One region of the Paenibacillus sp. FSL R7-0198 genome, then DNA from elsewhere that is predicted to be linked to it. Evidence: riboswitches for the same ligand, from Rfam matches in the RefSeq annotation. Region 1 holds a riboswitch; the other holds the start of a gene.
The links. Region 1 has a riboswitch for ZMP and ZTP ahead of MKY87_RS24130 (DJ-1/PfpI family protein). Riboswitches for the same ligand answer to the same signal wherever they lie in the genome.
Positions count from the first base shown of each region.

Region 2: another riboswitch for ZMP and ZTP. It lies ahead of MKY87_RS13010 (TIGR01440 family protein); the one in region 1 lies ahead of MKY87_RS24130 (DJ-1/PfpI family protein).

Region 1 covers NZ_JBBOCB010000001.1:5,502,337-5,506,763, forward strand. The annotation lists gene MKY87_RS24105 (hypothetical protein) at 1-107, shown strand, start outside; gene MKY87_RS24110 (hypothetical protein) at 205-744, shown strand; gene MKY87_RS24115 (GNAT family N-acetyltransferase) at 753-1,292, shown strand; gene MKY87_RS24120 (YfiT family bacillithiol transferase) at 1,341-1,865, shown strand; gene MKY87_RS24125 (GNAT family N-acetyltransferase) at 1,900-2,415, shown strand; ZMP/ZTP riboswitch at 2,468-2,549, shown strand; gene MKY87_RS24130 (DJ-1/PfpI family protein) at 2,602-2,880, shown strand; gene MKY87_RS24135 (GNAT family N-acetyltransferase) at 2,892-3,365, shown strand; gene MKY87_RS24140 (VOC family protein) at 3,541-3,924, shown strand; gene MKY87_RS24145 (class I SAM-dependent methyltransferase) at 4,184-4,427, shown strand, end outside.
Region 2 covers NZ_JBBOCB010000001.1:3,015,214-3,019,640, forward strand. The annotation lists gene glyA (serine hydroxymethyltransferase) at 301-1,548, opposite strand; gene MKY87_RS13010 (TIGR01440 family protein) at 1,804-2,397, opposite strand; ZMP/ZTP riboswitch at 2,539-2,620, opposite strand; gene MKY87_RS13015 (low molecular weight protein arginine phosphatase) at 2,717-3,289, opposite strand; gene MKY87_RS13020 (manganese efflux pump MntP) at 3,348-3,908, opposite strand; gene MKY87_RS13025 (L-threonylcarbamoyladenylate synthase) at 4,114-4,427, opposite strand, start outside.

The DNA of each region.
Region 1 (4,427 bases):
TCGAGCAGATGGCGAACGGGGAACAGAAATATAAAATGATCGCAGAAGATGGCAGTTATTATTGTAGCGATCCATACCATCAAATATGGATTGAATACCTCCAGTGATTGGACGGCTTCACCCGAGTTGGATGGGTTAACGCAATCTTTAACAGAGAAGGAGCTGCTCCGGAAGTATGAATAACCAGACGGGAGGACCAGACCGATGCGTAAAAGTACAATATTTTGGCTTACGGGAATAGCCATAATTCTCTTGGTGACTCTGCTCATATACAGCTATGTAATTCCAAGTGTGAGTGCACAGGATGTTGTGATGGCAGGCACAATCAGGCAGATTGATACGGATGCAGTTGAGGTAGAGTTAGAGATAACGCGAAAAAGAGAAGACAAGGATCAACATATGGTGTATCCCGTCGTCCCGGGATGGGAAGGGGTCACATTCACTGAGGAACAAGATGATGCGTGGTACATGCCTTCGTCTGTTGGCAGCTCCTATTTGGATCAAGTCATTCTGGAAAAGTATCTGAAGGCGCAGGGGAAAACCATGAAATCAACTGATAATCTGATAGGATTTGCGATACCTGATGAGATAGGGAGCTACAAGTTGCGGTTAACGCTCAAATCTTTGGATGGAACGACTCAGCCGCTTGAGAATCCAATGGTGTATTATGTTCACAACGAGCATTTGTTAGGGAAGGATCTGAGTTGGGTTACGGGTGAGAATCTGGAGATCAATAAGGAGTAATCAGAATGATGAATGTATATGAATCGAATGAAATCACCGTACGTTTCTTGGAAACAGAAGATGAACGACATCTGGTGAAGTGGCTGTCAGACCCGGAAGTTCTTCAATACTATGAAGGACGTGATCGGCCGCATGATTTGGAGCAAGTGAGAGAACATTTTTACAATCAGAAAGATGATGCTACTCGTTGTATCGTTGAGTATGGAGGACATCCGATTGGATACATTCAGTTCTATGAGCTTGAGGAAGAAGAGCGAACGGAGTATGGTTATGGAGACACGGATGAGATCATCTATGGAACAGATCAGTTTATTGGTGAGGTAGACTACTGGAATAAAGGCATGGGTACACAGTTGATGCAATCCATGCTGGCTTATCTGATTAATGAAAAACAAGCCCGTAAAGTGGTGATGGACCCTCAATCCTGGAACTTGCGAGCGATATCCTGTTACGAGAAATGTGGTTTCCAAAAGATTAAACTGTTGGAGAAACATGAGCAGCATGAAGGACAGATGAGAGACTGTTGGCTTATGGAATATGCTCCTTAGATAATGTTAAAAGTTATTTTGAATCATAGAAACAAGGAGGAATAATGGATGGATGAAAGATTTCCGATAGGACCATTTGTACACACGGGTGAAGTTACTTTGGCACAGCGGGAGAAGTGGATTCAGGACATTGCTGAGTTGCCTGAACGCGCACGAGAAGCGGTAAAGGGATTGAGTGAAGAGCAATTAAGTCTGCCGTATCGAGAAGGTGGATGGATGCTCAAACAGGTCATTCACCATATGGCAGACAGCCATATGAACAGTATGATTCGTTTCAAGTTGGCACTGACAGAGGATACACCAACGATTCGGCCTTATTATGAAGAGCGCTGGGCTGAATTGAGTGATTCAAGGGACCTGGATGTCGAATTCTCGCTTCAGATTCTGGATGCGCTCCATCGTCGTTGGGTGTTTCTGTTAAACGCGCTGACAGATGCAGATTATGCCAAACAGTTTTATCATCCCTCATCGGAAGAAACGACAAGACTGGATTATAATCTGGGCATGTATGCTTGGCATGGCAAACACCATGTTTCTCACATCACATCGCTTCGGGATAGACTGGGAATATAGCAAGAAGAAATATCTTTTTAAGGAGGATTCATCATTGAGTGTACATATCAGACTATTAAATGAGAGCGATCCTGTAATCATATCAAAGGCGTTTCAGGAGCAGGGTTGGGGGAGATTCGCTGAGCAGTATCTTCGTTACTTGGCTGAACAACAGAATGGGGAGCGCGTAACCTTGGTAGCCGAGTTAAATGGAGAATTTGCCGGATACGTGAATGTATTGTGGAATTCCAGCTACCCGTTTTTCAGGGAACAAGGCATTCCCGAAATTAACGATTTTAATGTACTGATGAAGTTCCAGCGCCAAGGTATTGGTTCACGGTTGATGGACCGAGCAGAGGAAGTTATTCTGGAACGAACGGATGTAGCAGGCATTGGTGTAGGTGTATTTTCTGATTATGGCAAAGCGCAAGTTCTATATGCCCATCGCGGGTACATACCAGACGGTCACGGTGTACACAAGCATGATCATTACATTCAGCCGGGTGAAGAAACGATTATGGACGACGATGTTGTACTTTATCTTACGAAGAAGTTAAAAGACGCGCAATAATTTTCATATATATACAGTGATGAAAGATGTCATGTATACTAGTTGTTAAATATCTGTTATGTGTGACTGGCGTAAACGTGAAGTGAACCACGAGGAAGCACATATATTATATGCCGTACGCCTGGGCAAAGTGTTTGATCTTTTGATCAAACACTTTATTTATTCTTCAGGGGAACGAAAGGACTGGTGGCGGCAGCAGGTTTCCTGAATGGAAAAAGGGCTACTACCAACTCATCTGCTTATGATTTATTGACTCCTTATTGTGCAGAAGTAATTTCAGCGCGTGTAGTGCGTGATGGTAATACAGTAACTGGCGCGGGGGTTACGGCTTCCATTGACCTGGTTCTATACTTGGTCGAAATGTTAACGTCTACGGAGATCGTCCTTCAAGTTCAGCAAAAACTAGAGTATCCATATTATGAAGCTGGTAACTTAAAAGATGTCTACATGTACACTAAGAGGTAGGGGATAAAAAGATGACTATTCGCCTTTTTCAAGCGATTGATCAGCCAGCAGTGCTGAAAATGATGACGGATCATGATTTTCAATTTCCTTCGTTTATACGCGATCAGTATCCTGCGCGCTGGGATTCATTTTTAAAAATGACGGATGAACGTATCAGTGCTTATTATGTCATGGTTGACGAAGCAGATGTTGTCATAGGTCATGCTGGTTATATCTTTCAGCCTACTGTTAACCGGTATGAAATCGTTGGCGTTGTTACAAGCAAATCACACCTTCGACAGGGAGTAGCACGTACACTGATTACAAAAATATGTTTAAAAATAGCTGAATTTGGATGTAGTGATGTCATGCTTTACACACTTGATCATGAAGAAAATGAAGCAGCGCTTGTATTTTATGAACGAATGAATTTTCAAAAGGAAAGTATCGATATGAATTATTATACCTCGGGGTTTCATAGACTTTCACTTGTTAAAACATTATAAGGGGACTTCAAAAAACTAATTGTAGTGGAAGCATAAAAGTGTACTTCAGTTTAAGTTGCATGTACTTGCAAAGAAAGATGATAAAAAAGCTGTCCCGCATGTTATACTCTATTGGAATTTGAGGAATGATAAGCAGGATGTTAAGAGATTAGATGATCAGAGGAGTGATTGATCCATGTTTAGCAAAGTCGGACAGGTTATGTTGTATGTCAACAATCAGGATGAATCACTGGCATTTTGGACGGAAGTTGCAGGATTCCACATTGTGGATGAAGTAAACCTTGACGAGGGTATGAGATGGATTGAGATTGCGCCTACCCCAAATTCGCAGACAAGCATTATTCTTCATGACAAGGAGTTTGTGGAGCGGATGTCGGCGGGTGTAAATCTGGGCACACCTTCGTTAATGTTCTTCACCGAAAACCTGGATCAGTTATATGCCGACTTGTCTGGTAAACATGTAACGGTTGGAGAGATTGTTGAGATGCCCACCGGGCGTGTCTTCAACTTTGCTGATAATGAAGGGAATTACTTTGCAGTCTTGGAACGGGCGAAGTAAGTTACAACACAAAACCCCAACGATTGTAAGCGATCGACATTCATGTCGGTCGTTTTTTTGTTGGGAAAAAGCTTCTGTTTTTTAAGTAGAAAACACAAGAAAAATAGAGAACTACTGGGTAAAAATGTTATAATAGAGTGTGGCTGATTTATTGAAAATGATGAGGAATGAATAGTCAGAAATGAAGGTTTGGATGGAGCATTGAAGGAGGAATGTGGTTGTGGAAAAGACGATTAAAAGTGTACAGGATCTGTATGATATGCTCGATGCGGACTTCAGATCTGCCAAGCAATTTTGGGAGCCATTCTATGAGGATCGGAACAGACCCATCCCCTTTTTCCCAAACAAACCGGATGAGAATCTGGTAACGCATGTGAATGCAGGTCTGCTGACAGGTGGCAAGGCATTGGAACTGGGTTGTGGCCCGGGCAGAAATGCGTTGTATTTAACCCGCCAAGGCTATCAGGTAGATGCTTATGATCTTTCGGAGACAGCGATTGCCT
Region 2 (4,427 bases), 2.5 Mb from region 1:
CCCAATCATTACAGATTACCGAATCCTATAAAAAACAGGACCGGAAAATGATCCATCCGGTCCTGTTTTGCTCTTGCTGTTATGTCGTTGAGTATGTTCAAAAACGTGTAAACACTAATGGTGCTCCGCAAACCGAATGACCTTCCGATCGCTGTTATCCCCAGATTTCTTTGATCCAATTATAATTGTTGAAATCTGGGGATAAAGGCGAGCGCTACGCTTCTTCAGGTTCTTTCGGTTTGCTCCGCCTGCGTGTGTACATTAAGAACACTCAAATACAAACACCATTAGCAAAGTTTTTTAGTATTTAAGATCGGTATAGAGCGGGAATTGGTCTGTCAGTGCAGTCACTTCTGCACGAGCTTCTTCCAACTTCGCTGTATCTTTTGGATTTTTCAGCGTTTTGGCAATAATCTTACCGATCGCTACCATCGCTTCTTCGTTCATGCCACGGGAAGTTGCAGCAGGTGTACCAATTCGAATACCGCTCGTTACAAACGGGCTTGTAGGGTCGAATGGAATTGCATTTTTGTTCACGGTAATACCGATGGAATCAAGCACATGCTCAGCTTCCTTACCAGTGATGTTCACACTGCGTGTATCGATCAGCATCAAGTGGTTATCTGTACCACCGGATACGATGTTCAATCCTTCAGCGATCAGTGTTTCAGCCAGAACCTGTGCGTTTTTCACAACGTTCTGTGCATATGTTTTGAACGAAGGCTGCAAAGCTTCTCCGAATGCTACCGCTTTGGAAGCGATCACGTGCATCAGAGGTCCACCTTGGGAACCAGGGAATACGGCTTTATCAATCGCTGCTGCCCACGCTTTACGGCACAGAATCATACCACCACGAGGTCCACGCAGCGTTTTGTGTGTTGTTGTTGTTACGAAATGCGCATGTGGAACCGGGTTTGGATGCAAACCAGCAGCAACCAGTCCTGCGATGTGAGCCATGTCCACCATGAACAAAGCGCCTACATCATTGGCGATGGAAGCCAGCTTTTCAAAATCAATGGTACGCGGATATGCACTTGCACCAGCAACGATCAGACGAGGACGGTGTTTGAAAGCCGCTTTGCGTACTTCATCATAATCAATCAGGAATGTATCTTCCTGTACGCCGTATGCTACGAAGTTGTACAGCAAACCGGATGCGTTAACCGGACTACCGTGTGTGAGGTGTCCACCATGGGCAAGGTTCATACCGAGTACAGTATCACCAGGTTTCAACGCTGCAAGATATACTGCCATGTTCGCTTGTGCACCGGAGTGAGGTTGAACATTCACGTGTTCTGCTCCGAACAATTCTTTTGCACGATCACGCGCGATGTCTTCAACGATGTCCACATGCTCACAACCGCCATAGTAACGTTTGCCTGGATATCCTTCAGCGTACTTGTTGGTCAGAACAGATCCCAATGCTTCGATTACTGCTTCACTTACGATGTTCTCGGATGCAATCAGTTCGATGTTGTTCTGTTGACGTTTCAGTTCAAGATTCATCGCTTCCAGTACTGCCGGGTCATTCTTGCGCAATTGTTCCATGATTAAATTCCTCCCAGTTTATAAGTGAATTTATAAAGTGAAACTAATGTTTACACGAAAACGGCGAGTGCAACACCAATCTGAAGAAACGAAGTGGTCGCCAAAAAGCTTTCTTTAGAAAGCTACTCCGGAAGCATAGGCTATCACCGGATTTCCCCTTTAAATAGGGAATAAAAAATCTGGGGATAACAGCGATCGGAAGATGGTGATGCAATCAAAGTCAGGAGTGTAACCCAATTAGTCTCGCTTTATATGTTAGTCACAAAATGTCGAATCTGGTTGTTCTTCCATACGATACACCGCGCGTTCGCCGCCAATCAACTTCGGACGAGTCAACGCTGTGGTCACACGTGCATCTCCAACATAGCGGAGCGCTGTACGATAGGGTACGGCTACATGCCGGAGATGCATCCCAATCATCGTCTCCCCAATGTCCAGTCCCGCATGGGCCTGCACATGTTCAGCCAGGCATGGATCGGTCAGCGAACGATATGCTGCGGATGCCATTGAACCTCCGGCCTTGGGCACGGGTACTGCACCAACCTCGGTCAATCCAAGACGAGTAAGCACAGAACGCTCCATTACCAGCGCACGGTTCAGATGCTCACAACATTGGAATACCGTGTCAAAACCGAATTCCTCCTGCACCTCGCGTATACCCGCAAGAAGCTGCTGTGCCACTTCAATGGCACCACTCGTACCAATCCGAGCGCCTGCGACTTCACTTGTGCTTGTACCGATCACAACGATCTGTCCAGGCCCAAGCTGTCCGGCAAGCGCCAGTTCATGCAGAATAGACGCGGTCTGTTCCTGCAATCCGGGTTGTTCCGAATCTAACTCTATAGTCATCCTATCATCGCCTCCCGATAAAATCATGCCCGCTTTCTCTTGGTTGTCCTTCGTATTCTTGCACGGCATCTCAGGTACTATTATAGCGAATAATCAGATGAAAGACGAAAAAAAGAGCAGTCTGCGGGTAACGCAGAATTGCTCTTTTGCCCAGGCGACCGGCCGTTTGTTCCGGTGCTCCATCGTGGTTATGCCCACTTCGTCGCCAGTTACACCGGATCCCTGTTTTCCCCTTCATCATAAAACAACCCGCGGCTAAAATCAACGGTTAATTTACATCACGTGTCCTATTTCTATAACCTGCCTCGCAGGATCAGAATTATCTCAGCTTATCCAAAAGCCGGTCCAATGCCGTCCGAATCTCAGCTGCAGCTATATTGTAATCATCACGACTTCCCCCAAACGGATCAGAGATGTCGAAACTTGGAATTCGTTGTCTAATCTCAATGGCTCGCTCCCGCTCCGATGCCAGGATCTCTTGCCCAAGGGCACGTTTCATCTCCAGCGTTGCAAACAGGCTGTCCAACTCCTGGACATCACTTAATACCTGTTCATCATCCTCCACATATTCTTTCAATGTATAGGTTTTGTGGACTGAATCGGGAAAAACCTGCATGACATGCTGCTTGTGACTCCGTGTTAATGTTAGAACCAGATCGGCCCAACCTACCAGGTTAGAGCTAAGTTGTGTGGAATGAGGTGGACCTTCAACGTTATGATCTCTCAAAACCGCTTCAGCATGACGAGAGATCGGCATACCCGACGTTGCTGCCACACCTGCGGAACGAACTTCTACCTGAATGCCACGCTCCGATGCCAGTTTTCGCAAAAGCCCCTCTGCCATGGGGCTGCGGCACGTATTTCCTGTACATACGAATAAAATATGTTTCATTGTGTTAGCCTCCCCATTTTACATATGATGCGAATGATATGATATCTCAAGTTTTATTCTAAAATATAAACAAAAGTCCAAACGCAAGCAAGATTGCGCCACCAATAGCTTCGCCGTAATCCCCGAGATTCTGACTCACCCGACGGCCTAATAGCAGACCCATAACCGACATCACCCCGCCACAAAAGCCGAAAGCAAGTACGGTTAAGATCAGATCACTGCTAAACATCCCTAAGGAAACGCCAACGGAGAACGAATCCACACTTACACTGAGGGAGAACAAAACAACGCCGAGCAGGGAACGGTGGTCCACCAGCTTAGTATCGCCTTCACGGAATGCATTCAGAATCATATGAGCACCCAGCAAAACAAGTAATCCACCTGCCGCATATGTTGTAATGTCACCGAGCAGGGAGCTGACGTATTTGCCCATATACATGCCGATGAGCGGCATGATGATATGAAATAGCGCCGTTACAATACTGATTCGCAATACATCCCTCAGCCGAATGCCCTTCATGCCAATTCCGATTCCGAGTGAGAAGGCATCGAGGCCAAGCGCAACAGCCATGATCAAAATGGTTACCAACTGCCCTACATGGGCAGACACATCCCACATCCCCATACCCCCAAGTCACGTAAAGGTTCTTGTACACGATATGCGGACAAGGACCTAAACATGACCGATGAAAGGCAAACGGCGGCGACGGATCTACTCGATATCCGTGGTGCATAAAGCTAGATTGGCGTGAAAGTGGATATGGTGGTTTATTGATTGTTTTGAAAAAGAGTACGTAGCTCTCCTGATATATGATCAGGGGAGGTTAAGAGGGTTGCTGGTTGCCAACTTGTATGAGTTGGTTCCCCGCAGCCTTGAGCAGCCGATTCATGACGGCTGCTCCCAGCCCTTCGCGTGAGCAGGCTTCAGCCACAATATATGTGGCGCCTTGCTCATCGCAGCTGCGCAGCGCGGCGTATAGCCTGCGCGCTGCTTCCTCCAGCTCGCTGGCGTCGCCCAGCGAGAACACGGCATCGGCGCGGTACTGCTCCGCGTGCTCGGCGAACGCCAGCACCGCGGTGCGCTCTCCGCGCTGCGCCGCCTCTGCGAGGGCGGCGCTGATCCAGGCCGCCACCGCTG